4 regions of the Coralliovum pocilloporae genome follow, and region 2 is predicted to be linked to each of the others. Evidence: predicted binding sites of a transcription regulator. Region 2 holds the regulator's gene; each other region holds the start of a gene.
What was found. Region 2 encodes PhoB, which activates phosphate uptake and scavenging genes when phosphate is short. Its sites were predicted from a motif close to TGTCATNNANCTGTCAT; they were not measured.
Positions count from the first base shown of each region.

Region 1: RA157_RS04040 (YdcH family protein) is a predicted target of PhoB. The motif match lies at 4,483-4,499, and genes of this name have one in related genera.
Region 3: RA157_RS04925 (putative 2-aminoethylphosphonate ABC transporter substrate-binding protein) is a predicted target of PhoB. The motif match lies at 2,294-2,310, and genes of this name have one in related genera.
Region 4: RA157_RS14785 (PhoX family protein) is a predicted target of PhoB. The motif match lies at 1,695-1,711, and genes of this name have one in related genera.

Region 1 covers NZ_CP132542.1:850,506-857,892, forward strand. The annotation lists gene RA157_RS04025 (propionyl-CoA synthetase) at 1-1,456, opposite strand, end outside; gene RA157_RS04030 (sulfite exporter TauE/SafE family protein) at 1,620-2,381, shown strand; gene RA157_RS04035 (acyl-CoA synthetase) at 2,467-4,089, shown strand; gene RA157_RS04040 (YdcH family protein) at 4,197-4,376, opposite strand; gene RA157_RS04045 (YdcH family protein) at 4,653-4,859, shown strand; gene purE (5-(carboxyamino)imidazole ribonucleotide mutase) at 4,942-5,442, shown strand; gene RA157_RS04055 (5-(carboxyamino)imidazole ribonucleotide synthase) at 5,432-6,532, shown strand; gene rpsU (30S ribosomal protein S21) at 6,676-6,903, shown strand; gene hutC (histidine utilization transcriptional repressor HutC) at 7,253-7,387, opposite strand, start outside.
Region 2 covers NZ_CP132542.1:1,933,448-1,940,834, forward strand. The annotation lists gene pstA (phosphate ABC transporter permease PstA) at 1-1,056, shown strand, start outside; gene pstB (phosphate ABC transporter ATP-binding protein PstB) at 1,126-1,905, shown strand; gene phoU (phosphate signaling complex protein PhoU) at 1,979-2,701, shown strand; gene phoB (phosphate regulon transcriptional regulator PhoB) at 2,721-3,413, shown strand; gene RA157_RS09005 (MBL fold metallo-hydrolase) at 3,776-4,654, opposite strand; gene RA157_RS09010 (oxygen-binding di-iron domain-containing protein) at 4,651-5,394, opposite strand; gene RA157_RS09015 (LysR family transcriptional regulator) at 5,510-6,436, shown strand; gene RA157_RS09020 (GcrA family cell cycle regulator) at 6,486-7,019, opposite strand.
Region 3 covers NZ_CP132542.1:1,056,718-1,064,104, reverse strand. The annotation lists gene RA157_RS04930 (GcvT family protein) at 1-2,241, shown strand, start outside; gene RA157_RS04925 (putative 2-aminoethylphosphonate ABC transporter substrate-binding protein) at 2,355-3,371, shown strand; gene RA157_RS04920 (putative 2-aminoethylphosphonate ABC transporter ATP-binding protein) at 3,479-4,609, shown strand; gene RA157_RS04915 (putative 2-aminoethylphosphonate ABC transporter permease subunit) at 4,606-6,630, shown strand; gene RA157_RS04910 (AraC family transcriptional regulator) at 6,702-7,387, opposite strand, start outside.
Region 4 covers NZ_CP132542.1:3,263,472-3,270,858, reverse strand. The annotation lists gene glnA (type I glutamate--ammonia ligase) at 1-645, shown strand, start outside; gene RA157_RS14790 (hypothetical protein) at 854-1,585, shown strand; gene RA157_RS14785 (PhoX family protein) at 1,784-3,679, shown strand; gene RA157_RS14780 (DUF1330 domain-containing protein) at 3,798-4,091, shown strand; gene RA157_RS14775 (BCCT family transporter) at 4,378-6,219, opposite strand; gene RA157_RS14770 (electron transfer flavoprotein subunit alpha/FixB family protein) at 6,694-7,387, opposite strand, start outside.

The sequences.
Region 1 (7,387 bases), 1.1 Mb from region 2:
CGGCGTCTGACGTCTGGTAATATCCGGGGAATTCATTGAGATAACTGTCACGGAACCGGGCTTCATTGTTCCAGAGCGTTGGCAGACATCCCGGCGGCAGAGGCAGTTTGACAACAATGTTGCCCAACACGCCTGCCTCAATCTGATGACCTTCATCATCAACAATCTGCACGTCATATCCCGGCATCGCGACAGTCGGAGAACCAAGCTTGATCGGCAATATGCCGAGGCCAAGCGGATTACCCGCGATAGCCCAGCCGGTTTCTGTCTGCCACCAGTGATCGATCACCGGCACCTTCAACATGTCCTCGGCCCACTGGATGGTATCAGGATCGGCCCGCTCGCCAGCGAGGAAAAGGCTGCGGAGACAGCCAAGGTCATAATTGCCGATAAATGACCCTTCCGGATCTTCCTTTTTAATCGCGCGGAAGGCCGTGGGCGCTGTGAAAAGCGATGAAACACCATATTCGGAAATCACTCGCCAAAATGTACCGGCATCAGGCGTCCCTACCGGCTTGCCTTCGAAGACCAGTGTTGTCGCTCCATGAAGCAACGGCGCATAGACAATATAGGAATGCCCGACAACCCAGCCCACATCGGAAGCCGCCCAGAAGACTTCACCCGGCTGGATGTCGTAGAGATTGCTCATGGTCCATTTCAGCGCAACCATATGCCCGCCATTGTCGCGAACAACACCCTTGGGCTGACCGGTCGTACCGGATGTGTAAAGGATGTAGAGTGGGTCAGTCGCACTGACAGGGACACAGGGAACATCCCGATCCTGATTTTTCAGGTCACCCTTGAGAGCCGCATAGTCATGATCACGACCATCAATGAGTTCCGCGCCATGTTCCTCACGCTGCACGATGATACAACCTGACGGCTTGCTCTCACTTAACTCGATTGCTTCATCAAGCAATGGCTTGTAGGCAACGATTCGCCCGGGCTCGATACCACAGGACGCGCTGAATACCAGCTTCGGTTTTGCATCATTGATACGGGTCGCCAGTTCCTTGGCGGCAAATCCGCCGAACACGACAGAATGCACCGCACCAATACGGGCGCAGGCCAGCATGGCAACAACAGCTTCGGGAATCATCGGCATATAGACCAGAACCCGGTCGCCTTTCTCAACGCCGAGATCCTGCATCATGGCTGCGGCCAGCTTTACCTCATCCAGCAATTCCGCATAGCTGTAGGTTGCTTTCTTGCCGGTGATCGGGCTGTCATAGATCAGAGCTGGCTGACCGGGACGGCCGCGCTCCACATGACGATCAAGGCAATTGTAACAGGTGTTGGTTTCAGCACCCGCAAACCAGCGACCGTAGACATCCAGATCCGGATCAAAGATCTTGTCAGAAGGCTTGAACCAGTCAATTTCCTCAGCAGCCTTGGCCCAGAATGCTTCGGGGTCGGATTTCCAGGCTCCGTAGACCTCTTGATATGACGATGCCATCACTATCCTCCCTGATCGAATACACCGGCTTCAAGCACCCGGCTGACAAGCCTATAGTACTAGGGTTCAGACTCATAACGCCAAGCAGCACAAAATAAGATAAGACTTTGGGGTAAAACCACTGCTCGCAAACTAGGCCCTTTGGCGAGGTTCTCCATTTCTGATGATAGAAGATCCGTATTTCTACGCGATAGCACTCCCCGCTATCCTTCTCGTTGGCCTGTCAAAGGGTGGTTTTGGCGGCGCACTGGCCATGCTTGGCGTCCCGATGATGACGCTGGTTATCCCGCCGGTTCAGGCTGCAGCCATTCTGCTGCCGATCCTCATTGTCATGGATATTGTCGGCCTGCTGTCCTACCGGAAAATCTACGACCGGCAATCCCTTATCAATCTGATCCCGCCCGCACTTCTCGGCATTCTTGCGGGCTGGGCCATGGCGTCTCTGGTGTCAGACGCCATGGTCCGCCTGATCGTCGGCCTTATTGCTGTATCCTTCACCTTGCGGTACTGGCTGCAGACCGCTGAGCGGCGCAAGACGCCTGCCCGCCATTCAAGGCCCTGGGGCATCCTCTGGGGAACCATTGCAGGCTTCACCAGTTTTGTCAGCCATGCAGGCGGCCCGCCCTATCAGATGTACACCCTGCCTCTGCGTATGGATCCGCGCCTCTTTGCAGGAACGGCCGTGATTTTCTTTGCTGTGGTCAACTCAGTCAAACTGATCCCCTATTTCGCACTCGGACAATTTTCAGCGGATAATCTGCTTACCTCACTGGTTCTGATGCCTCTTGCACCGATTGCAACACTCATAGGCGTCTGGGCCGTAAACGTCATCAATCCGGAAAAATTCTACAGTCTCACGTATAGCCTGTTGTTTCTTATCGGCCTGAAACTGATCTGGGATGCAGGCACAACAGGATTCCTCTGAAAATCGACCAATAGGTCTCAGGGAGAATTGTCATGATCCGGCAGCCCGGTTACAGACAGAAGAGACCAAATGGGAGCGAGGCGCCATGAACAATATCTTTGATCAGGATCTTGAACGGAACCCGGCGAACTATCAGCCGTTGACCCCTCTCACGTTTCTTGAACGCGCCGCGGCTATTTATCCTGACCGGACAGCCATTATCCACGGCTCCACAAAACGCTCCTATGGCGATTTCTATGCGCGAGCCCGCCAGCTCGCATCTGCTCTTGCTGCCCGGGGCATCGGCCGTGGTGATACGGTCTCAGCTGTTCTCTCCAATACGCCAGCCATGCTGGAAGCTCACTATGGTGTGCCTATGGCTGGCGGAGTCCTGCATTCAATCAACACCCGTCTGGATGCGGATATCATTGCTTTCCAGCTGGATCACGCCGAAACAAAGATCCTGATTACGGACAGGGAATTTGCTCCAACCGTCAAGGCCGCCCTCGCCAAGGCAAATGTCACCCCTCTGGTGATCGATTATGACGATCCCGAATTTCCGCAGGATGGAGACCTGCTTGGATCGCTTGAATATGAGGATCTGATTGCCGAAGGCGACAGTGATTTCAACTGGCTGCAGCCTCTGGACGAATGGGACGCAATAAGCCTCAATTACACATCCGGCACCACAGGCAATCCCAAGGGAGTGGTCTATCACCATCGCGGCGCCCATCTGATGGTCTATTCCAATGTGATAGCCGCCAAGATGGAACAGCATCCTGTCTATCTCTGGACCCTGCCGATGTTTCATTGCAACGGATGGTGCTTCCCGTGGTCACTGTCTGTTGTTGCAGGGACCCATGTCTGTCTGCGCTGGGTCCGGGCAGACGCAATCTTCAATGCACTTGCAGAGCATAAGGTCACCCATCTTTGTGGTGCGCCGATTGTGATGGCAACCTTGCTGAACGCTGCAGACGGAGACAAGCGGGCGCTGGATCATCGCGTGGCTTTTGTCACCGCTGCAGCGCCTCCGCCTGAGGCCGTGCTTGCCGGTATGGCAGACGCCGGATTTGATGTGACCCATGTCTATGGCCTGACCGAATCCTATGGACCGGCAGTTGTCAACGAGTGGCAGGACAGCTGGGATGCTCTGCCATCAGCGGAACGCACCACCAAAATGGCGCGCCAGGGTGTCTGTTACCCGGCTCTTGATGGCCTCACAGTGATGAACCCTGAAACCATGGAACCCGTTCCGGCAGATGGCGAAACCATGGGTGAGGTCATGTTTCAGGGCAATATTGTCATGAAAGGCTATCTGAAGAACCCGGAGGCCAGTACGGAAGCCTTCCGGGGCGGATGGTTTCACTCCGGAGACCTTGGGGTCATGCATCCGGACGGCTACATCCAGCTCAAGGACAGGTCCAAGGATATCATCATTTCAGGCGGCGAGAACATCTCATCCATCGAGGTGGAAGACGTGCTGTACAAGCACCCTCAGATTACAGCCGCCGCTGTTGTCGCCAAACCGGATGACAAGTGGGGAGAAACCCCGTGCGCTTTCGTGGAAACTTCTCCAGAGGCGAATCTGACGACTGAAGAGGTCATCAGCTGGTGCCGGGATCATCTGGCACACTATAAATGCCCGCGTCATGTCATCTTTACAGACCTACCCAAAACGTCGACAGGTAAGATCCAGAAATTCGTCCTGCGCGAAGAAGCCCGCAAATAGCAGGATCCAGCATCGGGGCCCAGTATTCAGAGTTCGGCCAATGAAAAACGCCACGCGTCTATCGACAGCGTGGCGTTTTCAATCATGACTGTGTCAGTCAAATCAATCTAATGCACTGTATCATCCGAGCAGAGGCGCCGGATCTCATCTTTAAGCTGAAGCTTCTTGCGCTTGAGAGAAGCCACTTCGAGAGAATCCATACTCGGGTGAGTCATGGCCTCTTCCAGTTGACGCTCCAAAGCCTGGTGACGACGCTCCAGTTCTTGCAGATGCGAATCCATGGACATTCAAACCTCCATTGTCGTTTCAGCCGCAGTGGCCCATACCTCTTGGTCGGTATGAGCACAACTTGATGAGTGTTGCACGGAAACGACTCGCTGTCGAACATGTTCCATGAAAATTTTATGACGCAGCGCAACACAATAAACAGAGTGTTGACCACACCCGAATGAATTAACAAGAGAGACCAAAATCATAGGTAGATGCGATGACGCTTTCCTGAATTTGTGATACTGTTGGCAAATCTATTCAGCCGTTCTCGAACATCAGACGCCGGGTATTCCATGACATCAGAAGAAGAACACGAATTGCGCATCGAGCTGGCTCGTCTGCGTCAGGAACACAGTGATCTGGATGCAGCTATTCTGGCACTTTTCGAGACAGGCCGTTCTGATCCTCTCTCCCTGCAGCGCATGAAGAAGAAAAAGCTCGCTCTCAAAGATCGCATTGTCGCGATCGAGGACCAGATAATCCCCGACATAATCGCCTGAAAACAGCCCTTGCCTGCCCGTTCAACATCTCTATAATCCGCGCCTTTCCAGCCTGCACCACAGCCAAACCGGGATTGAGCCGATGACAGAGGCAAAAGGGGCGCCAGTCGCCATCATTATGGGCAGCCAGTCCGACTGGCCAACCATGAAACACGGCGCAGACATTCTCGACAGTCTGCAGATTCCTTATGATGCCCGCATCGTTTCCGCGCACCGGACACCGGATCGTCTCGTGGACTTCGCAAAGACAGCCCGGGACAATGGCCACAAGGTCATCATTGCCGGCGCCGGTGGTGCCGCTCATCTGCCGGGAATGACGGCTGCCTTTACCCCGCTTCCGGTCTTCGGTGTACCAGTCCAGTCGCGCGCCCTGAGCGGTCAGGACAGCCTCCTTTCCATTGTCCAGATGCCCGCAGGCATCCCGGTCGGAACCCTCGCAATCGGAAAGGCGGGCGCAGCCAATGCGGCCCTTCTGGCAGCAAGCGTTCTGGCCCTTTCTGATCAGGGCATTGCCGACCGTCTGGATGCCTGGCGCCAGACCAACACCGATTCCATTGCTGAGGTTCCCGTCGATGAAGACTGACACGGCTCCCCTCACCCCCGGCTCAACAATCGGCATGCTTGGCGGTGGTCAGCTTGGCCGTATGATGGCGCTGGCAGCGGCACGCCTCGGACTTGACGTCCATGTTTATTGTCCCGATGAGAACAGCCCCGCTTTCTCTGTCGCCAAAGCCTATACTTGCGCGGCCTATGAGGATGAGACCAGCCTGATAACCTTTGCCCAATCCGTCGATGTGGTGACCTACGAGTTCGAGAATGTTCCGTCCGCCACGGCAGAACTTCTTGCACAATATGTACCGGTCCGCCCCGGCACCAAGGCACTGGACGTGTGCCAGGACAGGCTCACGGAAAAGACATTCATTTCAAGTCTTGGCATTGAGGTCGCACCCTTTGCCGACATCGCTTCAGATGAAGATCTCCTGTCGGCAGCGGACCGGATTGGCCTGCCCGCCATTCTGAAAACCCGTCGTTTTGGATATGACGGCAAGGGTCAGACAACCCTGCGCACCCGGGATGACCTCACAGGCGCACGTGATGCCATTGGCGGCGGCCCGGCCATTCTGGAAGGGTTTGTTCCCTTCGAACGCGAAGTTTCGATTATCGCAGCCAGAAATCCGGACGGACAATGCCGGATCTATGACATTGCCGAGAACAGGCATGAGAACCATATCCTGCGTGAAACCAATGTTCCCGCCAATATCAGCCCGGATGTGATCGAGAAGGCCAACACAGCCGTCCAGTCGCTGATGGATGAACTCGGCTATATCGGCGTCATCGCCGTTGAGCTCTTTCTGGTACGCGAAGAAGATGGTGACCGACTGGTCGTCAATGAAATCGCACCACGAGTCCACAATTCCGGCCACTGGACAGAGGCTGTCTGTCCTGTTGACCAGTTCGAGCAGCATATTCGCGCTGTAGCAGGCTGGCCTCTTGGCCAGACTGAGCGACTGGCCGATGTGGTGATGACCAATATTCTTGGCAGCGAATCGAATAACTGGCAGGCCTTTGCAGCCGACCCGGACACAGTCCTGCACCTCTATGGCAAGGCAGAGCCCCGCGATGGTCGGAAAATGGGCCATATGACCCGCATCATCCGGTCAGGCGAAGCCTGATGAGGGTGCATTTCTTGGCGCAGACCAGTGGACAAAGCCATTACGACGTGCTAATCACAATGAAAATTCGGAGCGCCTTTACGGCGAACCATTAGGTATTCCCGAAATTTCGAAGCTAACGCTAGAGACACAGGATAAAACGCGTGCAGGTACTCGTTCGCGACAATAATGTCGATCAGGCTCTTAAAGCCCTTAAGAAGAAGATGCAGCGTGAAGGCATCTTCCGTGAAATGAAGCTGCGTAACCATTACGAAAAGCCGTCGGAAAAGAAAGCTCGCGAAAGCGCTGAAGCCGTCCGTCGTGCCCGTAAGCTTGCTCGCAAGCGCGCACAGCGTGAAGGCCTGCTGCCATCAAAAGGCCGCCGCCGCTAAGACTGTCTCAGTCTTCCAAAAGTTTTAGGCACGCATGACATGTCATGCGTGCTTTTTGTGTTTGTGAGCCTCGTTCTGGTGGAGTTGGGAAGTCTACGCTTGAATCTGAAGGCTTTCTGCAGATGTCCGCCGCGCCAGACAGAAAACTCCCTCCGCAGAACTGACCGAGTTTATGGGCTTAAACCCTAAAGTATCAGACCTTTAACTTGAATTGGCAGCGATGCTCTAAGAGTTTGTTTCTGCGCGAGCTTCTATCTGAAAAGTCTATCAACTTTTCAGAAGCACGCTGTAGTCGGATTATCCAGCACTTGAAGGTGTTTGCAGTGCCTGCGCACTCGCAAGACCGGGATCACCTCGCCCTCGCTACCAGCTGATATCCAGGTTTAGCAATTGCCCGGACCATAGTAATCGGAGCATCATTGATCCAGGTGGTTCGCTCAATAACAAACAAAGCCTCCTCCACATCAGATGCCAAGAGCTCGGC
Region 2 (7,387 bases):
CTGGCTGCGGTCAAGGCCCGTATTGCCAACCACCTGGCGGAAGCTGACAAACTCGACCAGAAGGCTGCAGATGTCAGTGAAAGTCTTGAGCTTGATACAACGCTGCCGTCTTACCTGATCCGCATCAATGATGGCGTTGTTCGCCTGAATCAGGTCTCGGCTGCCGGTGTGAAGGGTGAAGTGCTCATTCCGCTGTCATCGGATGAGGATGCTGCAGCCGTTAACTGGACAATGGAACGTCTGGTCAAGCCGGAAAGCAATCGCAAGCTGTCTGATAAGGAAATCGTCTGGCTCGATCATCTGAAAAGCCAGAATCTTGTCTCCTACGGCTTCAACACAACATTCTTTTCGGCCGGAGCCAGCCGCGAGCCGGAACTGGCAGGGATCTGGGGTGCCATTGTCGGCTCATTCCTGACGATGGTAGTGACCCTGCTGCTGGCTTTCCCGCTGGGTGTTGCTGCTGCCATCTATCTTGAGGAATTCGCGCCCAAGAACCGCTGGACCCAGCTGATTGAGGTGAACATCAACAATCTGGCTGCGGTACCATCCATTGTTTTCGGTCTTCTGGGTCTGGCCGTCTTCCTGAATGTTTTCCACTTGCCGCGCTCCGCGCCGATTGTCGGTGGTATGGTTCTCGCTCTGATGACCCTGCCGACCATCATTATTGCGGCGCGGGCCGCTCTGAAGGCCGTGCCGCCCTCCATCCGTGAGGCTGCACTGGGCATTGGGGCCTCGAGAATCCAGACCGTGTTTCACCATGTTCTGCCTCTGGCAATGCCGGGGATCCTGACCGGCACCATTATCGGCATGGCCCAGGCCCTGGGTGAAACTGCACCGCTGCTGATGATTGGCATGGTCGCCTTTATCGTCGACATTCCGGCAGGTCCACTGGACCCGGCGACCGTGCTGCCGGTGCAGATCTTCATGTGGGCGGATTTCCCGGAAATCGCGTTCCAGCAGAAGACGGCGGCAGCCATTATGATCCTGCTCGGCTTCTTGATTTTGATGAATGCGCTGGCCGTTGTGCTGCGCAAGAGATTTGAACGGCGCTGGTAGACACAGGTCTCAGCTGCTTTAGAGGAAAAAGCAATGTCACTTCAGGAACAGACCGCGTCAGAAACCGCGATGGCTTCCGCATCGGCTAGCCCGAGTTACAAGATGCGCGGCAAGTCCGTTGACGTTTTCTATGGAGAAAAGCAGGCGCTTTTCGGCGTTGATCTCGATATCCGTGAGCGCCAGGTGACAGCCCTGATCGGCCCGTCCGGCTGCGGCAAGTCGACCTTTCTGCGCTGCCTGAACCGGATGAATGACACCATTGATGTGGCTCGGGTTCAGGGTGATATCACACTTGATGGTCTGGATATCTATGACCCGTCCATCGATGTGGTCGAGTTGCGCGCCCGTGTTGGCATGGTGTTTCAGAAACCTAACCCGTTTCCGAAGTCCATTTTCGAGAATGTGGCCTATGGGCCACGCATTCATGGCCTCGCCCGGGACAAGGCGGAGCTTGAGGAAATCGTCGTGACCAGCCTGCAGAAGGCGGGTCTCTATGAGGAAGTCAAGGATCGGCTTGATGCGCCTGGTACAGGTCTCTCCGGTGGTCAGCAGCAGCGCCTGTGTATCGCCCGCGCCATTGCCGTGAGCCCGGAAGTCATCCTGATGGATGAGCCATGTTCGGCGCTTGATCCGATTGCAACCGCCAAGGTTGAAGAGCTGATGGATGAGCTGCGGGAGAACTATACGATCGTGATCGTGACCCATTCCATGCAGCAGGCCGCGCGCGTGTCGCAACGGACAGCCTTCTTCCATCTGGGCGTTCTGGTTGAAGAAGGGGCGACAGACCAGATCTTCACCAACCCGGCGGACAAACGGACGCAGGATTACATCACAGGCCGTTTCGGCTAAGCCGGATTGCACAGAATACAGAGCACCTGATCAGCCCGGCTGATAAATGGTGCTCGTGACAGGGATCAGATCAATGACAGATCATATTGTATCGTCTTTTGATGAAGAATTGCAGCGGCTTGCCGGCCGCATTGCAGAAATGGGCGGTCTGGCTGAAAAGCAGGTGGCTGAGGCTGTTACTGCGCTGAACCGCGGCGATATTCCGTTGGCCAAGTCTGTTATTGAGTCGGACAAGCGGCTGGATGATATGCAGCGCGAAATTGAGGACCAGGCGATTATTCTGATCGCGCGTCGTCAGCCGATGGCCTCTGATCTGCGTGAAATCATTGCAGCCATGCGAACCTCAAGTGATCTGGAGCGGGTCGGTGATCTGGCCAAGAATATCGCCAAACGTGTTGTGGCAATGGATGGTGGCCATCACTTCAAGGCGTTTATTCTGGGCGTTGAAAACGTTTCCGAGCTGGCTCTCGGGCAGCTGCAGCGGGTGCTGGATGCCTATACGGGCAAGAACATGGCTCTGGCTGAAGAAGTGCGGATGCGCGATGATGAAATCGACGCGCTTTATACGTCTCTTTTCCGCCAGCTTCTCACCTATATGATGGAAGACCCGCGCAATATCACATTGTGCACGCATCTTCTGTTCTGCGCCAAGAACATTGAGCGGATTGGTGACCATGCAACCAATATCGCTGAGACTGTCTACTATGTGAAGACAGGCGAGCAGTTCGAGGAAGAGCGTCAGAAAGCCGATGAGACGTCTTTGCTGTCGCATGAAGACATCAGTCAGCCGGAATAGCTGAAGGGGACAGACCAGGATGGGACCGCGCATACTCGTTGTGGAAGATGAAGAGCCGCTCAGTGTTCTGCTGCGGTACAATCTTGAGGCGGAGGGCTACAGTGTCAGCACCGCTATGACGGGAGACGATGCAGAACTGTCATTGCAGGAGGCAACCCCTGATCTGATCGTCCTGGACTGGATGTTGCCCGGCCTGTCAGGTATCGAACTGTGCCGACGCATTCGTGCTATGCCGGACACCGAGCGGGTGCCGGTGATCATGCTGACAGCACGATCTGAAGAGACAGATCGTATTCGCGGCCTCACCACTGGCGCCGATGATTATATGGTCAAGCCTTTCTCGGTGCCCGAGCTCGTGGCTCGCGTAAAGGCGCTGTTGCGCCGCGCCAGCCCGGAGCTTGTCTCAAGCCTGCTGAAAGCCGGTGATCTGGAACTGGATCGGGAAACCCACAGGGTGCACCGCAACGGTCGCGAGATCCATCTCGGACCTATCGAATTCCGTCTGCTTGAGTTCTTCATGCAGAGCCCGGGGCGTGTCTTCAACCGTGAGCAGTTGCTGAATGGCGTCTGGGGGCACGATGTCTATGTGGATGAACGCACCGTCGATGTTCACGTAGGCCGCCTGCGCAAGGCGATCAACCGTGGCCGCAGCAAGGACCCCATCCGCACAGTCCGCGGCGCTGGTTACGGGCTGGACGACAAAATTCACTAGGGTCAGGACCCATTAATTTCATTCATCCTGCGGAGGAGATTTTTCTGTTCGGCGCGGCGAAGGTCTGAAGGAAACCTGGCAGGTTTTCGAAGAGCTTCAACAAAGCCGGGCTGTAAAATCACCCCGCCCTACGGGTTCATCAGGGAAATGCAGCCTGGACACAAACCAGATCTTGAATAGGGTCCACCTGTCCTGCGTCCTGCTTTGCGCCCATTCTACATTTCCCTGATGAACAGAATGAACGAAATTAATGGATCCTGACCCTAGAGCGCGTTGCGCCAAAGTGGGAACCGGTTTGGCGAATAACAACACGCTTCAGCAAAGTAGTGAGCGCGTTGCGCCAAAGTGGGAGCCGCGTCAGCTCAGTATTTCAGGTCGTAGTGAGCCGTCACCACATTCCGCATGGCATCCTTCAGGGCTGCCAGGTAACGGGGCATATCCGTCCGGATGACATTCGTATGGCTTGGCGCGAAAATCCGAATGTCATAGGCCTCGAAGAAACGGTCTATCGCGCTGATGATCTCATCAGGATCTGCCCACCGGAGCCAGGGAAAGACCACACAGTTTGTTATTGAGACATCGGTGGTAAATCGCTCGGCGGAATAGCCGACATCCTCCATCTCGTCCATGAAACGGAAGCACTGGTGCTCATTGTGGGCGTTAAGAGCCCAGTCCACCGGACACAGAAATCCGGTCTTGTGCTCATAGATCCATTGGGTCAGCGCATGATCGACGAACAGCGGCTTGATGATTTCTATCGTATGCTCGCCAAGCTCAATCCTGTCGCCATAATCGAGTTTTACCGCGTCACCGAGCCCGTGGATGTCGTAGTGGTCATGCCCGCTGACCGTCAGAACCTGCATATCAGGATAAGCCCGTTGAATAGCGGCTGTATTGGCCGCATGCGGTAGCTCTGTATGACTGATCCAGAGATAATCCAGACTGCGACCCTGGAGCAGGTCTTCAAGGGCTGAGAGAATTGTAGTGTGCTGAGCCGGGCCAAGTGTATCAATCAGAAATGTCTTCTGATCGATAAACAGATAGGAGCTGTAGATAATATCGTTGGCTTTGGGGTCGAACGCCGGATCAATCCGTGCGAAATCTTCGGCAAAACCGCGATTGAGGCGGGCGGCATCTGCGCCCGCACAATGGCAGATCCAGTATATCTCAGGCGTGATCTGTCGCACACCGACGCGGGTTGCGCCGTCTCCGTACACTTTCATGGTGGTCGGCAAGGTCATTGGCACAACTCCGAAATAGCGTCCTGTATCTTTGCAACATGGCCTGGAACGTCCCCACGGATCGCATTGCCATGGGTCGGTGCGATGACATTGACCTGCCTGCTGGCAAAGACCCTGGTGATGTCCGCATTGGCGGCCTGCCCCTGAACCATGGGAAGAAACCGGAAAGCCGCGCCGTGATAGTGACGGAACCATTGTGTCGGAATGCCGTCTTCCATCTCATCGTCAAAGGCGTCATCGGCTGTTTCCGGAAACAGATATCCAAAGGCATCGGCTGTAAACAACGTGCCTGTCTGTGCGTCATACATCCACTGGGTGCCGGGCTGATCCTTCAGTATCCCGTCAGTGAAGGAGATCGTGCGCCCGCCATAGGAGCCTTCAGTCCCCGCATAGGCGAAGTCTACCTGTTCCTCTGAAACCCACCATGGGAGCTCGACATGAGGCAGGATCGCGCTTGAGACGACCAGTCTTGTCTGCGGCCAGGCGTCAAGTATGGCGCTCAGATTTCCCGTATGAGGCAGTTCCGTATGGGTCAGGAAAACAAAGCCGGGTGAGCTTTCTCCCAACAGCTCCTTGAGCTCGGCCATAATCTGTTTGCGGTGCAGATGTGAGCCTGCATCGAAGATCAGAGGACATCCATTATTGAGCAGAACAAACACACGGACAGCCTCACACCAGCCGTCTGCACCCAGGGCACTCTCTCCGATCTGATATAGATCGTCACGAACCTGTCTGAGCATGATCCGCCTCCCTTGCCTCTTTCATGCCACGCAATATTCGAGTTCAGTGAACGATAAGGTCGGGAGAGGTGGGACGACTATTGCTTTTTATGTAAATAATAATATCAATATTGATATGAGTGGGCTGAGACGAAATCTGCCGTCTATTCGTGCATTGGAAGTGTTTGACTGCGTTGCCCGGGTGCAGAACGCGACACGGGCGGCTGAAGAGCTGAGCACCTCCCAGTCCGCTGTAAGCCGTCATATCCGGCAGCTTGAGATCCAGCTGGGAGCGGCTCTCTTTGCCCGACACGGTCGCGGCATCATTCTGACCCCGGTTGGGGAGGTCTATGCCCGGGAGGTCGCGGATATTCTGCAAAGGCTGCATGAGGCGGGACAAAGCGTTGCGTCCGGCAGGCATGAACTCACCATTGCCTGTACCCACGAGGTTTCTCATCTTCTGCTGATGCCACGATACAACGCGCTTAAGGAAGCCGTTGGATCGGGCACTCATATCCGGATTCTGACCTGCGAATATACCGCTATTCCCGGGATGATAGACGAGGGCGCTGACATCGTGTTTGATTATCTCCCAAAGCGACCAAGAGGACATGCTGCCATGGTGTTGCGGGAGGAGGTGACACCGGTTGCCGCTCCTGACTTTCTCGCCGGGATCAAGGATATTCTGGCTGAACCACCGGATCGGTGGGGTGGTATTCCTCTTTTGTCTCTTACAAAGGACAATACCGGATGGGCAACCTGGAGGGACTGGTTCTCATTTCAAGGCGTCACACCGCCTCCAACTGCGAAACAGGCGTTCAGCAACTATGTTTATGCGCTTGAGGCCGCAACACGCGGTGAGGGGCTGGTTCTGGCCTGGCGCGGTTTCGCTGACCGGTATCTTGAATCTGGTCAGTTGGTTCCGGTACGGGAGACCTGGCTTAAGAGAGAGAACAGACTTTATGCCGTCATGACACGCAATGGAGATCTGAAAGATGTGGCGAGAAACTGCCTGCGCGCCCTTTCAGGTTTCGGTTCTTCGGTCGGGCACCGCCTGAAATAATAAAAGCCGGTCCATGACCGGCTTTCATCTGATGCTGATAATGTCGGGATCAGCCTTGCGCGGCTTTCTTTTCGCGACGGCGATCACTGACCGGCTGATAGGCAACCTTGCAGTGATAATCGCAATAGGGCAGGCCGCTCTTGGACTTGTTGCCACAGAAATGGAATTCCTGATCACCCGGATCGCCAATTGGCCATTTGCAGGTGTATTCGGTCAGGCTCAGGATTGTCGCGCGCTTGGAAATCGGCACAACCACATCTGATTTCGGTTCAGCCTGAGGCTGCGCCTGTGGCGCTGCTTCCGGTTTCATCTGCGGTTCCATTTTCAGAGCCGCATTGCCGACACTCTTGGGGGCAGCTCCACCGGAGCTGCGAGCCCCTGGCTGGCTCGGAGTTCTGGCGCGTCGCGGGCGCGGTGCGCTGGAAGATGTGGTCTTGGCACGGCCCGATAGCCCCAATCGGTGCACTTTGCCAATGACTGCGTTTCGGGTGACGTCGCCCAGCTCAGCTGCGATCTGGCTGGCGCTCAAACCCTCTGTCCACAGTTTCTTTAAAGTTTCAACACGCTCGTCTGTCCACGACATTGAGATGCCCCTGAAGTCCGTGTTTGCTCAGAATCCTGCCCCGTCATGCCAAAATACATATGGCACGCTCTTTCAGAATCCGTTTATGGTAATGACTAGTCCGCCGCACGAGATGTAGTCGTTAACAATTTAGAAACTACTATATGCATCGACTCTCTGGCAAGAGTCGCCGTGCTGATTTCTGTTGATAGCGTCGATTTTATGACAGAAATCCGGCACTTGCTGCATCGCAGCGATGGGTGATCCTGATCCTCCGGCCTTGTCTGCCCTCGAAGCGCCGGGAAATGTTGACAATCCGGCGGATTTCGGAAATAAACGGTTTTCAGGAAATGCCGCCTGGAGTGCGGCATTTTTTGTTTTTCTAGGCA
Region 3 (7,387 bases), 880 kb from region 2:
CAGCTTTATTCAGACATTGAAGCGGAGACCGGTCTTGCGACCGGGTGGTCGCAATGCGGTTCGGTGACCGTTGCGCGGACCGATGACCGGATGACCATGTTGTTACGCACAGCGGCCTCTGCCAGAGCGCAGGGTGTCGAGGTGGATGTTATCACTCCTGAAGAGGCTCAGGCGAAGTGGCCGGTGATGCAGGTTTCAGATCTCAAGGGCGGTCTGTGGATGCCTGGCGACGGCAAGGCCAACCCTACGGATCTGACTCAGTCTCTTGCCAAGGGCGCACGTATGCGCGGTGTCACAGTGCTGGAAGGCATAGAAGTTACTGGTATTCTGACGGAAAAGGGCGCTGTTACTGGGGTAGAGACGGATTGGGGTAGTGTTTCTGCGCGGGTTGTCATTAATTGTGCCGGGCAATGGGCTCGCAAAATCGGGCTGATGTGCGGGGTTAATGTGCCGCTTCATTCTGCTGAGCACATGTATCTTGTTACCGAGCAGATTGAAGGTGTTGCGCCTGACCTTCCGGTTCTGCGGGACCCGGATGGCTACATCTATTTCAAGGAAGAGACCGGAGGTCTTGTCATGGGCGGGTTTGAGCCGGAGGCCAAGCCCTGGGGCATGAATGGAATTCCGGACAAGTTCTTTTTTCAACTGCTTGAAGATGACTGGGATCAGTTCGAGATTCTGATGGAGAATGCGCTGGTCAGGGTGCCTCAGATGGCAGAGAGCGGTGTGCGGAAATTCTACAACGGCCCCGAAAGCTTCACGCCAGACAACAATTATCTGCTTGGTGAAGCTCCTGAGTTGAAAAACTTCTTTGTTGGCGCAGGCTTTAACTCGATGGGAATTGCCAGTGCGGGCGGTGCCGGACGCGCACTTGCCGAGTGGATTGTCGAAGGTGCTCCAACAATGGATCTCTTTGCAGTGGATATCCGGCGTTTTGCTGATTTCAATAACAATCCCAACTGGCTTCATGACAGGGTGAAGGAGACGCTCGGACTTCACTACGCCATGCCGTGGCCCAATCGCGAACTCGACAGCGCCAGACCGTTCCGCCGTTCCGCACTGTATGACAGGTTGGCCGCAAAGGGTGCTGTCTTTGGATCAAAGATGGGATGGGAACGGGCAAACTATTTTGCACGCAATGATCAGGAAAAGGCGATTGACTACAGTTTCGACCGACAGAACTGGCATGATGCTGTGGCTGAGGAGCATAGAGCCGTTCGTGAAAGGGTTGCTGTGTTTGACCAGAGCTCATTTGCGAAGCTGCTGGTGCAAGGTCGCGATGCAGCCAGAGAGCTGAACCGGATCTGTTCTGCCAATGTTGATGTTGCGATCGGACAGACAGTCTATACCGGCCTCCTGAATGAGCGGGGCGGTTATGAGAGTGATTTGACGGTGCTGCGTCTGAAGCACGAGGAGTTTCTTCTTGTCACAGGTTCGGCGCAGGCTGTGCGTGATGCCGACTGGATCAGAAAGAATCTCGCCGAAGATGCACATGCCTTTCTGACCGATGTAACCACATCCTGGTCCGTGCTGTCTGTCATGGGGCCAAAAGCGCGTGATGTCTTGCAAAGCCTGACGAGGCAGAAGCTGTCAAACGATGCTTTTCCGTTTGGGACACATAAAAGCATCGACCTTGGATATGCCACGGTTCTGGCCAATCGGATGACCTATGTGGGTGAGCTCGGCTGGGAGCTTCTGGTGCCCGTGGAATTTACCATTGGCGTCTACGAGGATCTTATGTCTGCAGGTGCTGCATTCGGCATCCGTGATGCGGGATATTATGCTCTGGAGGGTCTGCGTATCGAAAAAGGATATCGCGCCTGGAGTCGTGAGCTGACGCCTGACATTACGCCGCTTCAGGCTGGCCTTGGTTTCGCTGTGGACTGGAACAAACCGGGTGGATTCATCGGCCATGATGCCCTTCTGGCTGCGAAGGAGGATCCTGCTCATCTCAATACCCGAGTTGTTCAGATGATTCTGGACTGTGGCGAGGCGCAGCTCTGGGGTGGTGAAGCCGTTTTGTGCAATGGTCAGGAAATGGGTGAGGTTCGATCTGCAAGTTATGGTCATACATTGGGTGCGTCGGTGGCTCTGTGCCACATTCATGCGGCGCAGCCGGTGACCGGAGACTTCCTGTCCCGTTCATCCTTTCTCATTGATATTGCAGGGAAAAAAATCTCGGCACAGGCTGTTCTGCGAACGCCGTATGACCCTGCTGGCACACGACCGAAAGCAGGGTAGAAAATTTTCTATTATAAGTTTGAATGAATATATCTGTACGAATGATAGTTTCTGTCATATAACTGCAACATAAGGATCATAAGAAAGAAGTCTCAAAACCCCTTGGAGGAAACATGAAAAAGACATGGATGGCGTCGCTGCTGGCTGGTGTGTTTGCTACCGGAACAGCTTTCGCGGAAACCGAGTTGACGGTTTATACAGCCGTTGAGGCGGAAGATCTGAGCCGTTATGCGGCTGCTTTCAACGAAAAGCATCCCGATATCAAGATCAATTGGGTTCGTGACTCTACAGGTATCATCACCGCCAAGCTTCTGGCCGAACGTGACAACCCGCAGGCCGATGTTGTCTGGGGTCTTGCTGCGACGTCTCTGCTGCTTCTGAAGTCAGAAGGCATGCTGGAAGCATACAAGCCGGCTGGTGTTGAGAAACTTGATCCAAAATTCGTTGATTCCGGTGACACGCCGACCTGGGTTGGCATGGATGCCTGGGTTGCTTCTGTCTGTTACAATACAGTTGAAGCAGGAAAGCTTGGCCTGACCCCGCCGAAATCATGGAAAGACCTGACTGACCCGCAGTACAAGGGTCATGTGATCATGCCGAACCCGAATTCTTCCGGAACCGGCTTCCTGGATGTGTCCAGCTGGCTGCAGATGTTCGGTGAAGAAGGTGGCTGGAACTATATGGATGGTCTCCATCAGAATATTGCCCGCTACACCCATTCCGGTTCCAAGCCTTGTAAACTGGCCGCAGCCGGTGAGATTCCTATCGGAATTTCCTTCGCGTTCCGTGGAGCCAAGTCCAAGGCAGCCGGTGCGCCGCTCGACATCATCGTTCCAAGTGAAGGTGTAGGCTGGGATATGGAAGCAACGGCTATCGTCGCCGGTACCGATGCTCCGGAAGCAGCCCAGAAGCTGGTTGACTTCTCCATCACCAAAGGTGCCATGGAAATGTACAACAAAGGCTACGCCGTTGTTGCCATGCCTGGCGTTGCCAAGCCGGTTGAGCATTTCCCGGAAGGTCTTCTTGATGCGATGATCAAGAACGACTTCGAATATGCCGCAAATAATCGTGCGGCCATTCTGAAAGAATGGGCCAAGCGTTATGACGGCAAATCCGAGCCGAAAAACTAAGTGACATTCTGTACAGGGGGCTGTTTACAGCCCCCTGATTCCGTTCTGGCCTTATCTTTCGCCAGACACAGGACATCTTTGCCCTTTTGAGGAGAAGGACCCCGCCCGTGACCGAGCATACTGCCAACGCTCCGCTTTATCTCAGCATTGACAATCTCTGGAAAGCCTTCGGGGACTTTCTTGCGCTCAAGGACATCTCGCTCGAGATCAATGAGCGGGAATTCGTCTGTTTCCTTGGCCCCTCAGGCTGCGGAAAAACAACGCTTCTCAGGGCAATTGCAGGCCTTGACCTGCAAACCAAGGGCACCGTCATGCAAGGCGGTCGGGATGTGTCCAATCTGCCGCCGTCCGAGCGTGATTTCGGCATCGTGTTCCAGTCCTACGCCCTTTTCCCTAATCTGACGATTGAGAAGAATATCGCGTTTGGTCTTGAGAATTCCGGGCGCAGCAGTTCTGAAATTGCCGTTCGGGTCGCCGAGCTGCTGGAGCTTGTGGGCCTGCCGGATCAGGGCAAGAAATATCCGGCACAATTGTCAGGCGGTCAGCAGCAGCGTATTGCGCTGGCGCGCGCTATTGCATCCAAGCCCGGACTGCTGCTGCTCGATGAGCCATTGTCGGCTCTTGATGCCAAGGTTCGTGTCCATCTGCGTCATGAGATCAAGGAGCTTCAGCGGAAACTGGGTGTTACCACAGTTATGGTGACCCATGACCAGGAAGAAGCTCTGGCCATGGCAGACCGCATTGTGGTTATGAACCACGGTGTTATCGAGCAGGTTGGTACGCCGACGGAGATTTATCGCCATCCGGCCAATCTTTTCGTTGCGGATTTCATCGGTGAGATGAACCAGATCCCGGCACTTGCCGGTCAGGGCGACAGCCTGACAATCGGAAGCGCTACTCTGAAGTGTGAGGCGCATAGCCATGCGGCTGGGGACAAGATTGTTGCTGCAATCCGGCCGGAAGATATCATTCCACATGGTGAAGGCGCGCGTTCACCAGGTGCCCCGGATGTGATTACCACGCCGGAAAACACCTTTGATATGATGATTGTCGAGATGGAATTTCTTGGCTCATTCTGGCGCTGCCGACTGTCGCATGACATTCTGGGTACAGGACATCTTATTGCGGACCTGTCTATCAATGCGGTGCGACGCCTGAATGTTGAGAGTGGCAAGACGGTATCAGTTGAATTGCCGCAGAACAGATTGATGGCGTTTGCGCAGCCGGAGAAATCATGATGACTGATGTTCTCACCCCAATCAGCAAGATGCCCGATGGGCCGGATATCAAAGGTAAACTCAGCCGGGATGATATCATCATGCGGCTCGGCATGGTTATCATTGCGCTTTATCTCGTTATCACGATGGTCTTTCCGCTCTGGGCCATGCTGTCCAAGAGCTTTTCCACCTTCAAGTTCGATCTGGCCGCCTATGAGTTGCAGGTCAGTGACGAACAGGGTGTGTTTGGCACTGAGATTCTGACACCCGCGCAATTAAACGCGGATATGAAGCTCTTGTCTGAGCAGGACCTGATCGCGGGGTCAGACGGTCGTCTTGGACTGACGCAGTTCTTCCCGGATTTCAGCTTCAGAAGCCCCGTGAAATACAAAATCCGCAACGTTGTAGATGGCGGGCGTTTTCTGGTTGGCTCTAACCTGCAGACAGGGACAGAGTGGCTGGAGCTGGACAGCAACACATTCCGGCGTGTGCAACTGCGACCGGCCAAATCCACCGGTATCGGGAACTTCGTCAATTATTTCTCGACACCGGCGCTGTTCAATTCAATCCAGAATTCAGTTGTTATTGCGGTGATCAGTACTGTGATCACGGTGTCACTGGCATTCTGGTTTGCTTATGCGCTCAATCGCAGCTGCATGCGATATAAAGGCTTTTTCCGTCTGGTGGCCATGGCACCCATTCTTGTGCCGTCCCTGCTGCCGGGGATCGCTCTTGTCTACCTGTTTGGCAATCAGGGCATGATCAAGGAGCTGCTGTTCGGGGCCAGTATTTATGGGCCGATAGGCATTGTGATTGGCTCTGTCTTCTTCACCTTCCCGCATGCTTTCATCATCATCTCCACCGCTCTGGCTATTTCGGATGCCCGGCTTTATGAGGCTGCATCCAGCCTTCGGGCGTCGCCGTGGCGCACCTTCTGGACTGTTACCATTCCCGGAGCCCGCTATGGTCTGATCTCGGCGATTTTCGTTGTGTTCAATCTGGTGATCACCGATTTCGGCCTGCCCAAGGTTATTGGCGGGCAGTTCAATGTTCTGGCGGTGGACATCTACAAGCAGGTTATCGGTCAGCAGAATTTTGAAATGGGGGCTGTGGTCTCGGTTGTTCTGGTGATCCCGGCTATTCTTGCTTTTGCCATCGATCGACTGGTGCAGTCCCGTCAGGTGGCCCTGTTGTCTGCGCGGTCGGTGCCGTTCCAGCCGAAGCCGAACCGGAAGATGGATCGCATCTTCTTTGCCTATTGCTCAGGCGTTGCAATTTTCATCGTCGGTATTCTGGCGGTCTGCCAGTTCGCAGCGCTGATTAAGTTCTGGCCGTATGATCTGAGCCTCAGTCTGACCAATTATGACTTTGACCGCATGGATGGCGGTGGATGGGGGTCCTATTTCAACTCCATCAAGATGGCGTTCCTGACTGCGGTTATCGGTACTGCCGTTATCTTCTTCGGTGCCTATCTGGTTGAGAAGTCGAACGGGTTCAAGACCGGCAGAACAGCCTTCCAGATGATTGCCATGCTACCCATGGCCATTCCTGGGATGGTTCTCGGTCTCGCCTATATCTTCTTCTTTAACAACCCGGCAAACCCGCTCGGTGTGATCTATGGCACCATGATTATTCTGGTGGTTTGTACCGTGACGCACTTCTATACGGTATCCCATCTGACTGCGGTAACGGCGCTGAAGCAGATGGACAAGGAGTTTGAATCGGTTTCAGCTTCATTGAAACAGCCGACTCTGAAGCTGTTCAGCCGGGTTACCGTGCCGGTGTGTCTGCCTGCCATTCTTGATATCTCGATCTATCTCTTTGTGAATGCGATGACGACGGTTTCAGCGGTGGTGTTCCTCTATTCGCCAAAAACCACGCTGGCATCCATTGCCGTGCTTAACATGGATGATGCGGGAGATATCGCGCCTGCGGCGGCGATGGGTATGATGATCTTCTATACCAATGCAGCGGCCCGCATTCTGCATCAGATCATCTCAAAGGGTATCCTGACCAGAACCCAGCAATGGCGGCACAGATAGGTTATCTGTCTGTCAGAGACATGACGACAAAACCTCCCGGATCTTATGGTTTGGGAGGTTTTATTTTGATCCTACAGATCTGAAAGCCACTGGTCCAAAAGCTTACGATCCCCGTCTGTCCGCAATTTCAGTATATTCCCTTCCGCGCGGACATCTTGTGCTGTTCGTCCAAAACGGGCTCTGAAGGAGTTGGAAAAATGGCTTTCCGATTTAAAGCCACAGGTCGCAGCAATGGAAAATATGCTGAGTGAATTGCCCTTTTGCAGAAGCAGCCGATAAGCCATCATCAGACGCCGCTCTTGCACATAACGGGAAATCCCGGAATGTTGCGCGAACAAGCGATAGAGTTGGGCCCGTGAAATCTGAAAACGGGCGACAAGACGTTCAACCTCCAGGGGGCGCCCCAGATTCTGCTCAATATAGTCCCGGATCGCATGTCCCAGAGCCGGGCTGGCGTTATAGGTCGCCTCACAAGAGGCAGGATTGGATTGATTGAGCGTTGCTTTGATGAGCTCGACCGTGTTCTCCATTGCCAGCTCCATCTGCGCAATGGAAAAGTCGTCCTGATAGTCCCACAATTGTGTCATCTGTCTTCGGATCATGGCGACCAGAGGGTGCCGCCCCGGCAGGGTTTTATTGTGCAGCCTCTCCAATATGTGAGAGAGCGATGGATCACGGTCCCGCGGGATGATGAAGGACAGATTTGTGAACGGATAACTCAGTCGCTCGTGAAAACGCGCCATGTCGATGACAAAGA
Region 4 (7,387 bases), 1.3 Mb from region 2:
TTCATGCCGAAGCCGGTCTTCGGTGACAACGGCTCTGGCATGCACGTTCACCAGTCTGTCTGGAAAGACGGCAACCCGGCCTTTGCTGGCAACCAGTATGCCGACCTGTCAGAAGACTGCCTCTACTACATCGGCGGCATTCTGAAGCACGCCAAAGCACTGAACGCATTCACCAACCCGTCTACCAACTCTTACAAGCGTCTGGTCCCAGGTTATGAAGCTCCGGTTCTGCTGGCTTACTCTGCAAGCAACCGCTCCGCATCCTGCCGTATCCCGTTCACCAGCTCGCCGAAAGCAAAGCGCATCGAAATCCGCTTCCCGGATCCGACCGCAAACCCGTATCTCTGTTTCTCTGCCATGCTGATGGCTGGCCTCGACGGCATCAAGAACAAGATTCACCCTGGCGATGCCATGGACAAGAACCTCTACGACCTGCCAGCAGAAGAACTGAAGGAAATCCCGACAGTTTGTGGCTCGCTGCGTGAGGCTCTGGAAGCTGTCAGCGAAGATCGTGACTTCCTGAAAGCCGGTGGTGTGTTCGATGATGATCAGATCGATGCCTATGTCGAGCTGAAGATGGAAGAAAACATCCGATACGAAATGACCCCGCATCCGGTCGAATACGACATGTACTACTCCGTCTAAAATTCTAGACACAGTACTATTGGAAGAAGGCGCCTTTAACCGGCGCCTTTTTTCTACCTTGACGAGAGTGCGCGTTATTTAGACACAGTCCATCGCAACATATTTGACGCATTCATTAGGCCAATCTTAACAAATTACCTTGTGTGCAGATTATTAACGTTTTCCGGCTAATCTCATTTAACCTGAATGGAATTAAGGGCTCAGGGATATGAGCGAACAGGCGGAACCAGATTTCAGCAAGCCGGGCCAGCATCATTGTGCGATGATCGGCAGGCGGATTGCGGAAGTTATCTTCGACGCTCTTGAGCGCGAAGCCAGGGCACGTACGGGCTCCCTCAGCCATTCAGAAATTCATGATTTTGCCAAGGCCTTCCTGAAAGCGGATGGTATTTTTTCGCCCATTTATGAGAACAGTTTCCGGACCTGCTCGGCGGCTACTCTGGCTCAGGCCGGTGATATGCCACTTCCGGATGGTCGTGTGGCTATCCCGGACTGTCCAAGTGACGCGGAAGGAATCTTCCTGAAACTGGTCCACTATTTCGTGTCCGATATTTACTCCGCAGTCTGCCCGGGCCAGTGGCCGCATGCAGATCAGGACTGGGTAAATGCCCTGTCTACGGTTCTTGCAGATTACATCAGAACCCGTATTGGTGCCGGGATCGTCAACAAGATTTCTGCCGCCTATGAGGACGTTCATATCGACAATGACACGGTCGACTATTGGGCCGCACGGGATATCAAGAACCTGATGACCGATGTATCCGGCCTTATGAAGCGGAACAACAAAAACAGCGAAGCAGCCCAGGCCCTGACCTTGCTTGTCAATGGAGAGGTTAAAAAACGCCCCGCCAATGACGAAAGACGTCTGCTGTTTGTCAAAGTCAAAGAGATGGATGATCTTTTTGACGCGTTCTACAAGGTCATGCGGGCACCACGCTGATCCCTTCCCCTCTCTCGGCTTCATCAAATTTGTAATCGCGCTTGGCTCAAGACCGGTTGTGCAGAGACCTGCCATGCAAGGATCGTATATTTTTTGAACACTTCCAGGTTGTCACAGAGCTGATACAATCCGTTTCTAAGACTAGGAATGGAATTGGGAGAACTTTTCGTACAACTTAAAATAAACAGAGGCCTGGTTATGACACATCGTGATACCCATGAATTGTCTTTTGACGATTTTGATGATCAACGCTTCCCACGCGCGGAAGAAACAGATTTTGATGCCGTTGTGGACGCCCGCATGTCTCGTCGCGGTTTTCTGTCCGGCGCCATTGCTTTTGGCGCGACGGCCTTTGTCATGGGCAGCACGGCCCTGACACCCACAAGCGCACGCGCTGCCAGCAGGCTGGGCTTTGACGCTGTAGCCGCCAACACACTGGATACCGTTACAGTACCGAACGGTTATCGATGGCAGATTGTTGCCAAATGGGGTGACGGCCTCTGGTCAGACAGTGTTCCATTTGATGAAGAAACACGTGGCACAGGCGCCAGCCAGGAACGCGCTTTTGGTGACAATAATGACGGCATGGCCGTTTTTGCTGATGGTGATCGCACGATCCTTGCTGTGAACAACGAATACACCAATCGCCCGATCATTTATGGCAATCGTGAAACCGGTTTGCCCGAAACAGATGATGACGTCCGCAAGGGCAAGGCTGCACATGGTGTTACAGTGTGCGAGATCGCCGAACAGGATGGCCAGTGGTCAATCGTCAGAGATTCCCGCTACAATCGCCGTATCACACCGGACACTCCCATGATCCTCACAGGACCGGCGGCCGGACATGATCTGATGAAAACCACAGCAGACAACTCCGGCACGAGTTCACTCGGTACCTGGAACAACTGCGGCAACGGCCGGACGCCATGGGGCACCTATCTGGCCTGTGAGGAGAACTTCAACGGTTACTTCTCTTCCAGTGATCCGGAACACAAGCCATCTGCAGAAATGACCCGTTACGGCATCAGCAACGAAGACTGGGGCTATGCCTGGGCGAAGACAGACGAGCGTTTCGATATCTCAAAACACCCGAACGAGTGTCATCGCGCCGGTTATGTGGTTGAGATCGATCCTCTTGATCCGACAAGCACGCCAAAGAAACGGACCGGCCTCGGTCGTTTCAAGCATGAAAATGCCGAAGTTGTTGTGGATGGAAGCGGTCACATTGTTGTCTATATGGGCGATGATGAGCGCGGCGAATTCCTCTACAAATTCGTTTCTTCAGGCAAATATGCAGAAGGTGGCGACAATTCAGACCTTCTCGAAGATGGCACCCTGCACGTTGCCAGGTTCAATGAGGATGGAACTGGTGAATGGCTGGAGCTGAACCCGGAGACAACCGATTTCGCCACTCAGGCTGAAGTATGCATCTATGCCCGTGTGGCCGGTTCCAAAGTTGGCGCAACCACCATGGATCGCCCGGAGTGGGTCTCGGCTAATCCTCTGCGCAATGAAGTCTATTGCTGCCTGACAAACAACAAGAACCGCGGCAAGAAACCAAATGCAGGCGGTGACGAGACCCCTGCTGGTGGCCCGAACCCGCGCGAAGGCAACAATTACGGCCAAATAGTCCGCTGGAAACCGAAAGATGGCGATCATACGGGCAAAGACTTTACCTGGGATCTGTTCGTTCTTGCAGGGAATCCAAGCGTTCATCAGGATGACTATGCCGGGTCAGAGAACATCAATGTGGACAATATGTTCAACTCGCCGGATGGTCTCGCCATCGACAATAACGGCCTGATCTGGATCCAGACTGACGGCAAATATTCCAATGAGGGCGATTTCGCTGGCATGGGCAACAACCAGATGCTGGTTGGAGATCCCGCAAGCGGTGAGATCCGACGTTTCCTGGTTGGCCCGAAAGAATGTGAAGTGACAGGCATCACCTGGAGCCCGGACCGGAAGACCCTGTTTGTCGGCATTCAGCATCCAGGCGAAAAAGGCGACAGCCACTTCCCGGATGGTGGCAGCCGTGCGCCGAAATCCTGTGTCATTGCAATCAACCGCGATGACGGTGGCATTATCGGTTAAACCCGACACCATGAAGTAAGAAAACGGCGGAGCAGCAATGCCCCGCCGTTTTTGTTTGTGTTTCGTGCAGCGTCGGTTGATCATTCCTCTTAGGGTCCAACCAAAGAGGATAAGGAATATGCCAAAGAAAGCCTACTGGATCGCACATGTGACAGTAACCGATCCAGAGCCTTACAAGCTCTATGCTGATGGAGCATCAAAAGCGTTCGAGAAGTACAATGCCAGGGTTCTGGCGCGCGGCGGTCGTGTGGAACATCTTGAAGGATCAGGTGGCAGGCCACGGAACGTCGTCATTGAGTTTGAGGACATGGAGACCGCCCTCGCCTGTTATCACTCAGACGAATATCAGGCTGCGAAAGCCCATCGGGAGAATGCCGGGATTGCCGAGATTCTCATTCTCGAAGCATCTTGATTGTTCTTACAGCGTGTTTCAGAAAAGTTGATCGACTTTTCAGATAAAAACTCGCGCAAAAACGAACTCTTAGAGCATTTTGCGATGAACAGGATTCATGCGCATGCTCTATGCCTTTGATAACACGGGTTGTTTATCGCCAAACCGGTCCCCACTTTGGCGTAACACGCTCTAAAGTACCGCTACAAACTCAGGCTAGAGGTTTGGTGCTTAATGAATTCCCATAGAAAAAGCCCCGCTCGCAAGAGCGGGGCTTCTTTATTTCGTCGTGTTACCAAGCGGTTGCTTATTCAGCAGCGCTTTCCTGGCCCACTGGCGTGTCGCCTGCTTTTGCACGCAGGTTGTCACGGAACAGTGCCTTACCAAGAGCGATACACATCAGACCCATCACCATGGTGAATGGCAGTGCACCGATAATCATGGCGCTCTTCAGAGCTTCCAGCGGATCTGCACCACCGCCTGTTTTACCGGCGATGATAAGCGTGCCGATAACAGCAGTCAGGATCAGACCCCAGATGATGCGGTGCTTGATGCCTGTTTCCTGCTCACCACCGGACATGATGGTGTTCATCACCAGGATGCCGGAGTCAGCTGAGGTTACCAGGAAGGTCATGATCAGAACCACACACATGACAGTCAGAGCGGACAGAAGACCGCCAGACAGCATCTGCTGCAGGGTTACGAACAGTTTCGCCGTGTTGGATGCACCAGAGATGACACCAGCAGCACCACCGTTCAGTTCCAGATCAATTGCAGTACCGCCGAGGATGGTCATCCAGGCAAAGCAGACCAGAGCCGGAGCAATCACACAGCCGATGATGAATTCACGGACCGTACGACCACGCGAGATGCGTGCGAGGAAGAGACCAACGAACGGGGAGAACGCGATCCACCAAGCCCAGTAGAAGGTGGTCCAGCCAGCCTGCCAGCCGAACTGACGGCCTTCGTTACCAGCAGCATATGCAGCCTGAAGGGTTTCTTCAGACAGGGCTGCTGCTTCACCGGTCAGACCGGACTTGAATGCATCATAAGAACCCCATGCATTGGTTGCACCCTCTTTCAGAGCAGATGCAAACGGCTTGGCTTCCGCAGGAAGGCCAGCAATGAATGCAGCTTCTGACTGAGGATTGTATGCACCAAAGCTCAGCGAGATGAAGTGGATGATGTAGTCAATCATCGCTGTTGCATAGGTTGTCATGGCAAACAGGAAGGAGCCGAAAACAACGAAGGTCAGCAGCAGGATCAGCGACAGAACCAGGTTCAGGTTGGAGAGGTATTTAACACCACGGCCAACACCGGAAACAGCTGAGATGATCGACAGGCCCATGATGACAACAAGGCCAGCAATCAGGCCAACAGTGCCTGGCTTAGGCGCATCACCACTTGTATCCATCATCCATTCCATGCCGGTGATGGCATAGACACCGTCGATGAACTGGGCGACACCGAAACCGATGGTCACGGACACACCAAGGATCGTTGCAACAACACCGAGAACGTCAACCAGATGGCCGAGCGGGCCATTGACGTGCTTACCGAAGAGCGGTGTCAGAGCAGAACGAATGGTAAGCGGCATTCCGCGTGTGTAAGCGTAGTATGCCAGAGACAGGCCGGTCACCACATAGATTGCCCAGGCATGGAAGCCATAGTGCAGGTATGTGTAGCGATATGCGGACTCAACAGCAGCTTCTGTTTTGCCAGCAACAGCACCGGAAACAACCTCAGGGTTGGAACCCCAGAGGCTAAGCGGTTCAGCGGTCGCGAAAACCATGAGACCAACGCCAAGGCCGGCGCCGAACATCATTGAGAACCAGGAAAAGTCAGAGAATTCTTTTCCTTCACCCGGGCGACCCATCACCTTCTTGCCGGTCTGAGGCAGAATGGCGACAACGGCCAGGAAGAAGAAGAAGCCAACAATCACGATATAAAACGCGTTGAAGTCTCCCAGAATACGCCAGTTCAGGCTGCCAAGTACGCTGTTTGCGTTTGCAGGCCAGACCAGCGCCCAAATGACCAGAAGGGCCATGCTGATTTTACTGATCAGGGCGATCGGCAGGCTGTAGCCTTCGTAGAAGCCGCCAGGCGCCTTCTTGATCTCCAGATCGGTAAAGGGTGGTTTAATGCTCATAGTTTCCTCCGCGAGCGTTCCCAGATTTAACTTGTCCCCAAATCACTCCGGGGGTTCTGCGCTCATGGGCATACGCAGAATGCACACAGCTATAATTATGAAAATATTATGTCAATATACAGTCATGTTTGTGACTGTCGCTGTGCCCATTGACTGATACCTCGCTGCTTCCACCGAGGTAACTTATTCTTAACCGATCAATACCTCAAAAAACATCCTGAATGGCACATCAAATGTACCATTTACGACTCTTAACGACGTTTTTAAGGGGCTGCCCAGACAGAATATCCGACGGAAAACAGCCTGATTTATGACCGTCCTGCATTGCCTCGATCCGACAGAATATTTTTATTCACACCCTGTGATTTGTGAGCAACCGCAGCCTCGTTGAGAGGGAAATTCTCTCGGGTAATAAAAAAGCCCGACCACCAAGGCCGGGCTTTTTCAAAGATGTGAAAGAACTGGAACGGCTGGTTAGCCGAGTTCTTTTTCCATTTCAGGCAGCGCGTCAAACAGGTCTGCAACGAGACCGTAATCAGCAACCTGGAAGATCGGAGCTTCGTCGTCCTTGTTGATGGCAACGATGATCTTGGAATCTTTCATACCGGCCAGGTGCTGGATAGCGCCTGAGATACCGCAAGCGATATAGAGGTCAGGTGCAACCACCTTACCGGTCTGACCAACCTGCCAATCGTTTGGTGCGTAACCGGCATCAACAGCAGCACGGGACGCACCAACAGCGGCACCAAGCTTGTCAGCAACCGGCAGAATGACTTCCTGGAACTTCTCTTCAGAGCCCAGCGCGCGACCACCGGAGATGATGATCTTTGCAGAGGTCAGTTCCGGACGCTCGCTTTCAGAAAGTTTGTTCTCAACAAAAGAGGACAGACCCGGGTTATCAGCAGCAGCAATGGATTCAACCGGTGCAGAACCGCCAGCTTCAGCAGCTGCGAAAGACGCGGTCCGGACCGTGATGACTTTTTTCGCATCACCGGACTGAACTGTCTGGATGGCGTTACCTGCATAGATCGGACGCTCAAACGTATCAGCGGATTTCACAGCGGTGATTTCCGAGATCTGCATGACATCCAGAATAGCAGCAACGCGCGGCAGAACGTTTTTGCCGTCTGTGGTCGCAGGAGCAACGATGGCATCATAAGAGCCAGCG